DNA from 2 places in the Streptomyces tsukubensis genome. Region 1 is predicted to be linked to the other one. Evidence: riboswitches for the same ligand, from Rfam matches in the RefSeq annotation. Region 1 holds a riboswitch; the other holds the start of a gene.
The links. A riboswitch is a leader RNA that binds a small molecule or an ion and turns the genes downstream of it on or off. The one in region 1 is predicted to bind glycine.
Positions count from the first base shown of each region.

Region 2: linked by a shared signal. The riboswitch ahead of gcvP (aminomethyl-transferring glycine dehydrogenase) and the one ahead of gcvT (glycine cleavage system aminomethyltransferase GcvT) in region 1 are both predicted to bind glycine.

Region 1 covers NZ_CP020700.1:5,803,133-5,806,530, forward strand. Annotated here, with positions in the region: gene gcvH (glycine cleavage system protein GcvH) at 1-240, opposite strand, end outside; gene gcvT (glycine cleavage system aminomethyltransferase GcvT) at 399-1,514, opposite strand; glycine riboswitch at 1,689-1,783, opposite strand; gene B7R87_RS24140 (ATP-binding protein) at 2,182-2,973, shown strand; gene B7R87_RS24145 (enhanced serine sensitivity protein SseB) at 3,080-3,398, shown strand, end outside.
Region 2 covers NZ_CP020700.1:1,110,768-1,114,165, forward strand. Annotated here, with positions in the region: gene gcvP (aminomethyl-transferring glycine dehydrogenase) at 1-2,082, opposite strand, end outside; glycine riboswitch at 2,144-2,265, opposite strand; glycine riboswitch at 2,266-2,362, opposite strand; gene B7R87_RS03545 (PRC-barrel domain-containing protein) at 2,499-2,873, shown strand; gene B7R87_RS03550 (DNA polymerase IV) at 2,792-3,398, opposite strand, start outside.

The DNA.
Region 1 (3,398 bases):
GATCTCCGTGACCTCGCCCGACACCGGGGAGTACAGGTCACTGACGGACTTCGTGGACTCCAGCTCGCCGCAGGACTCGCCCGCGGAGACCTGCGCGCCCACTTCGGGAAGCTGTGCGAACACGACATCACCCAGTGCGTTGGCCGCGAACTCGGTGATCCCGACCGTCGACACGCCGTCCTCGGCGGCCGTCAGCCACTCGTGCTCCTTGCTGTAGCGAAGCTGCTGGGGGTTGCTCATGGGGTGAATTCTCCTGTACGCGGACGGTGCGGATGAACGGACCCGGACCGTGGCGACGTGCATCTGGTCACGTACGGCGTCCGGGCGGCCATGGGGCGGGGAAACAGGGAAAGACGGATGAGGCAGAAAGAATGAAGAGGAGAGGAGGCGCGGGTGGGTTACTTCTGCCGGCGGTAGAAGGGGAGCGCCACGACCTCGTACGGCTCGTGCGCACCGCGGATGTCGACCCCGACCCCGGCGGTCCCGGGCGCGGCGTGCGCGGCGTCCACGTACGCCATGGCGATCGGCTTGCCGAGGGTGGGGGAGGGGGCGCCGGAGGTGACCTCGCCGATCACCGCGCCGTCCGCCACCACCGGATATCCGGCGCGCGGCACCCGGCGGCCCTGGGCGACCAGTCCGACGAGGGTACGCGGCGGGGTGCCCGCGGCCCGCTCGGCGGCGGCCTCCAGCGCCTTGCGCCCGACGAAGTCGCCCTCCTTCTCGAACTTGACCACCCGGCCGAGACCGGCGTCGAAGGGGGTGAGCGCGGTCGTCAGCTCGTGCCCGTACAGCGGCATCCCCGCCTCCAGGCGCAGCGTGTCCCGGCAGGACAGACCGCAGGGCACCAGGCCCGCGTCCGCGCCCGCCTCGGTCAGCGCCCGCCACAGGCCCTCCGCGTGCTCGGGCGCCACGAAGAGTTCGAAGCCGTCCTCACCGGTGTAGCCCGTGCGGGCGATCAGCGCCGGAACCCCGGCGACCGTGCCCGGCAGGCCCGCGTAGTACTTCAGCCCGTCGAGGTCGGCGTCCGTGACGGACTTCAGGATTCCGGGGGCCTCGGGGCCCTGGACGGCGATCAGCGCATAGGCGTCGCGGTCGTCGCGCACCTCCGCGTCGAAGCCCGCGGACCGCTCGGTCAGCGCGTCCAGCACGGTCTGGGCGTTGCCCGCGTTCGCCACGACCAGATACTCCGTGTCACCGGTCCGGTACACAATGAGATCGTCGAGGATGCCGCCGTCCTCGCGGCAGATCATCGTGTAGCGGGCGCGGCCGGGGCCGACCGTCGAGATGTTGCCGACCAGCGCGTAGTCCAGCAGGGCGACGGCCTGAGGGCCGGACACGGTGATCTCGCCCATGTGGGAGAGGTCGAAGAGCCCGGCCCGGGTGCGTACGGCCTGGTGCTCCTCGCGCTCACTGGCGTACCGCAGCGGCATGTCCCAGCCCGCGAAGTCGGTCATGGTCGCACCCAGGGAGCGGTGCAGGGCGTCGAGGGCGGTACGGCGGGGGGCAGTGCTCATGAACGGGTTCTCCCAGGCATGACGGATTCCATGACGACGAGGACGTTCCTCCCCATCTGTCATCGGAACCTGAGAGGTTCGTCGCGACCCCGCGTACGGATGGACGTACGGACGGGAGGGCGCGACTTGCACCTTGGGTGGGGCCGGCGATGCGGCCCGCTTTTCAGATCTGCCTCATCGCACGCGGTACGGGGCCTGAGAGATTCAAGGGAGGAACTTGCTCCTTCGGCGCCCGGAGTCGTGCTCCGGGTCTCTCCCGCGCGGATTCGAACGGCCGGTATGCAGTTGGCGCGCACATCATTGCACGCAGAACGGGAAGTGCGGGAGCCCCGGCCCGGTTGTTCTCGATACGGGGACGCCCGGGGGACGGCTCTAGGGCTTGTGGAGACGGCTGGTCACGGGCGCGCGGCGGGAGCGGCGCGCGGACGGGCGCACGACAGCGGGGAACCGCTACGGGTGTGACACCGGTCTTACCGGGGAAAACGGCGCTGTGCGGGGCGAAGCCGGGAGAAACGCACGACACGACAGGAGGAACGTGAGACGGATTCGAGGAGCAACACGGGAAATGCCGGAAAAATCGCTTGCATCTCATTACCATTTCTTTACGGTCCGTTGATGCTCCATGGGCATGTGTGTGGGTGACCCGACCATGGGGGAGGAGGGTGTGATGACGTTGCAGCGCTCCAGCGCCTACGCCACGACCGCGGGGGTGCCCGCACAGCCGGCAGCGCCCGTGCGGGAGCGGGTGGGCGCGCACGCACCGCCCGTGCTGCGCGATCTCCGGGGCCGCGCGGGCCGCGGGCCGCGGGCGCTCACGTTCGCGGCGGGCGATCTCGTGGTGGTCTCCGGGCTGCCCGGCAGCGGAAAGTCCACCCTGATCAAAAGGGCGGTCGCCGCGGCGGGAGCCCGCCCGGCCGCCGGTTCCGGTTCGGGTTCCGTTTCCCCGGGCGGACCGGACGCTCCGGAGGGATCCGATACCGGGGCCGGTCCCGGTATCGCGACGGAAGCCGGTCCGGCCTGCGGAATCGACTCCCAGGACACCCGGGACCGCTGGGACGCGGCCGTGCCCCGCCTCCTCCCGTACGCCCTCTACCGCCCCTTCGTCCGCCTCGCCCACTACGCCGGGCTGCGCCGGGCGCTCCGGTCCGGCCGGTCCGTCGTGGTCCACGACTGCGGCACCCAGGCCTGGGTCCGGCGCTGGCTGGCCCGCGAGGCCCGCCGCAGAGGCACCGGACTCCATCTGATGCTGCTCGACGTCCCGCCCGAGGTGGCCCGCCAGGGCCAGCGGGAGCGCGGCCGCGGGGTGTCCGGATACGCCTTCGCCCGCCACCGGCGGGCCGCGGGCCGGCTGATCGCCGACGCCGAGGCCGGCCGGGCCCCGGCCGGCTGCGCGTCCGTGATCCTGCTGGACCGCCCCGCCGCGACTGCGCTCGACCGGATCGGCTTCACCGCGGGCTGACCCGCCCGGAGCCCTCTTCCGCCGCCCGTACCTCGTTCCCGTACCACTAGAGTCGTCGGCACACCGAGCGGGGACCCGGGGGGCCGGGGGGAGAGGGCGAACAGGGATGAACGTGGCGGAGCAACCGGACTCGCGACCGTACGGAGGGGCGCCCGGCAGCCCGTACGCGCCCTGGCCGGTCAACGAGCTGGAGGAGACCCTCGCCGCCTCCCTGGGCGACCCGGGCGCGGGCGCCCGGGTCGTCGAGGTGCTCGGCCGCAGCCCCGTCTGGGTGCCGCTGCCCAACGGCGGCGGGCCCGAGAGCAGGGAACTCGACCTGCCGATGGTCGAGATCGACGGCGCGGCCTACGTCCCCGTCTTCAGCTCCGAGGAGCAGTACCGGGCCTGCGTCGGCGAGCTGATGTCGTACACGGTCGCACCCGCCC
Region 2 (3,398 bases), 4.7 Mb from region 1:
CTTCGCCAGCCCCACCAGCGCGTTCAGATTGGCGCCGTCGACGTACACCTGGCCGCCGGCCTCGTGGACCCGGGCGCAGATCTCGGCGACGTGCTCCTCGAACACACCGTGCGTCGACGGGTAGGTGATCATCAGTACGGAGAGTTCGTCGCGGTACTGCTCGATCTTGGCGCGCAGATCGTCGATGTCGACCTCGCCGTCGTCGGCGGTCTTCACCACGACGACCTTCATACCGGCCATCACCGCGCTCGCGGCGTTCGTGCCGTGCGCCGAGGACGGGATGAGGCAGATCGTACGGGCGGTGTCGCCGTTGGCCCGGTGGTAGGCACGGACGGCGAGGAGCCCGGCCAGTTCGCCCTGGGAGCCGGCGTTGGGCTGGATGGAGACCTTGGCGTAGCCGGTGACCTCGGCCAGCCGCTCCTCCAGCTCCCGGATCAGCGTCAGATATCCGGCGGCCTGGTCGATGGGCGCGAAGGGGTGGATCCGGCCGAATTCGGGCCAGGTCACCGGCTCCATCTCGGTGGTCGCGTTCAGCTTCATCGTGCAGGAGCCGAGCGGGATCATGCCCCGGTCCAGCGCGTAGTCGCGGTCCGCGAGCCGTCGCAGATAACGCAGCATGGCGGTCTCGGAACGGTGCTGGTGGAAGACCGGGTGGGTCAGGTAGTCACCGGTCCGCTCCAAGGCCGTGGGGAGGGCGTCGGTGCCGGCTGCGTCGAGGGCCTCGATGTCGGCGTCGACACCGAAGGCGGCCCAGACCGCGGTGACCGCGGCCCGGTCGGTGGTCTCGTCGCAGGCGACGGAGACATGGGCGTCGTCCACGAGACGGAGGTTGACCCCGCCCTCGCGGGCCGCGGCGACCACGTCGGCGGCCCGGCCGGGTACGCGTACCGTCACCGTGTCGAAGTACTGACCGTGGACGATCTCGGCACCGCCCGCCGCCAGACCCGCGGCGAGCACGGTGGCGTAGCGGTGGGTGCGCCGGGCGATGGACCGCAGCCCGTCGGGGCCGTGGTAGACCGCGTACATCCCGGCCATCACCGCCAGCAGCACCTGGGCCGTACAGATGTTGCTGGTGGCCTTCTCGCGGCGGATGTGCTGCTCACGGGTCTGGAGGGCGAGGCGGTAGGCCTTGTTGCCGTCCGCGTCGACGGAGACTCCGACGAGGCGTCCGGGGAGGCTGCGGGCGAACTTCTCGCGGACCGCCATAAAGCCCGCGTGGGGGCCGCCGAAGCCCATCGGGACGCCGAAGCGCTGGGTGGTGCCGACGGCGATATCGGCGCCGAGCTCCCCGGGGGAGGCCAGCAGGGTGAGGGCGAGCAGATCGGTGGCGACCGTGACGACGGCCCCGAGGCCCTGCGCCTGCTCGATGACCGGCCGCGGATCGCGGACGGCGCCGGAGGCGCCCGGGTACTGGAGGAGTACGCCGAAGACTCCGCGTTCCGCGATCTCCGCCGGGATGCCGTCACTGAGATCGGCGGTGACGACCTCGACCCCGGTCGGCTCGGCGCGGGTCTCGATGACCGCGATGGTCTGCGGCAGGACATCGGCGTCGACGAGGAAGACGCCGTCCTTGACCTTGCCGACGCGCCGGGAGAGCGCCATCGCCTCGGCGGCGGCGGTGCCTTCGTCCAGGAGGGAGGCGCCGGAGGTGGGCAGACCCGTCAGCTCGGCGACCATCGTCTGGAAGTTCAGCAGCGCCTCCAGCCGGCCCTGCGAGATCTCCGGCTGGTACGGCGTGTACGCGGTGTACCAGGAGGGGTTCTCCATGACATTGCGCAGTACGACCGGCGGGGTGAAGGTGTCGTAGTAGCCGAGGCCGATCATCGACTTCAGGACGGTGTTGCGGTCGGCGAGGGCGCGCAGCTCCGCAATGACCTCGGGCTCGGTGCGGGCGTCCGGCAGTCCCAGCGCCCCGGCGCTCTTGATCGCGTCGGGCACCGCGGCGGCGGTCAGCTCGTCCAGCGAGCCGTATCCGACCTGCGCCAGCATCTTGGCCTGGGCCTCGGCATCGGGTCCTATGTGGCGGTGCTCGAAAGGCGTTCCCCGCTCCAGGCTCCGGAGGGGAATGCGGTTGGCGGTCATACAGGCGGCCTCCTGGTCTGCTACGACCCGGTGAGGGGCACCCCGGCGGATGCCCGGGACGGCCTCCCCCTCTGTCATCTCAACCTGAGAGCTTCACCGGTCCGCCCGTGGCGGGGGCGCTCCGGCTTTCACCGTCGGTGAGAGCGGCTGCCGTACGGCACCCGCTCCACTTTCCAGAGTGACCTCGCCCGTGCGGTACAGGTGCCTGAGAGATTCCGGGGAGGATTTGCTCCTTCGGCGCCACCGTCGTCCTGCCGGTGGACTCTCCCGCGCGGGGTCAACAGCCGCTGCCAGCCTACCAGCGCACTCTTCGGCCGGAGTGGTTCGTGATCGCTCAAGTGGCCGACGTCCGCGTTGTGCACTTTCGTGGATTTTGAACGTGTTGGGAACAGCAGTTGCGACCTGTAGGAGGGACCGTGCAGACCGATATGGATCCGCGCAGCCTGATCGGCCGCAAGGCTTACGACCGCGACGGAGTGAAGATAGGAACCGTCGACGAGGTGTATCTGGACGACGCCACCGGGTCACCCGAATGGGCCGCCGTCCGCACCGGGCTCTTCAGCCGGGACGCCTTCGTCCCCCTGGAACCGAGCACGATGGTCGGTGACACCCTCCGCGTCCCCTATGAACGGACCCTGATCAGGGGCGCGCCGGGCTTCGGCGTCGGCCGCCACCTCTCCCCCGAGCAGGAGCTCCAGCTCTACCGCCACTACGGGATCGAGCTGTCCGCCCCGCCCGATCCCGCCGCCCCCGACCGTTCCTTCGGCTCGGTCGCAGGCGAGGAGGGCTGACCCTCCGGCGGCTCCAACTGCTCCGGCGAAACCAGCTCGGGGGCCTCGGGCGCCGCCACCAGCGGCAGCGGCTCGGAGGGGGTGAGCTCGGGATCGTCGACCCGGAAGGTCCGCACCCGCCCGATCTCGCCCCGGGGCACCTCGAACCGCACGGTGACCCGCCCGACGCCACTGCCCTGCACCCATCCGGGGCCGTGCTCCGCATGCCGTACGTCCTGCCCCGGGGACCACTGCCGTACGGCGCCGGGCCCCGGGCCGCCCCGGGCGTCCGGGGCGGCTCCGGGCGGCCGGCCCGGCTCCGGCGGGTGCCCGGTGTCCGTACCGGTCGCGTCGTCCGGTCCCGGGCCTGGGGCCACACCCGCGATCAGCCCCGCGGCCTGGGCGAACAGATCCTCCTGGGTCCAGTCGGCGAGCCCCGAGACCCCGACTCCGAGCAGCCGCACTCCCCCGGTGGTGTCCACCCCCTCCAGCAGCCGTGCGGCGGCTTCCCGCACCACCACGGGGTCGTCCGTGGGCCCGCGCAGC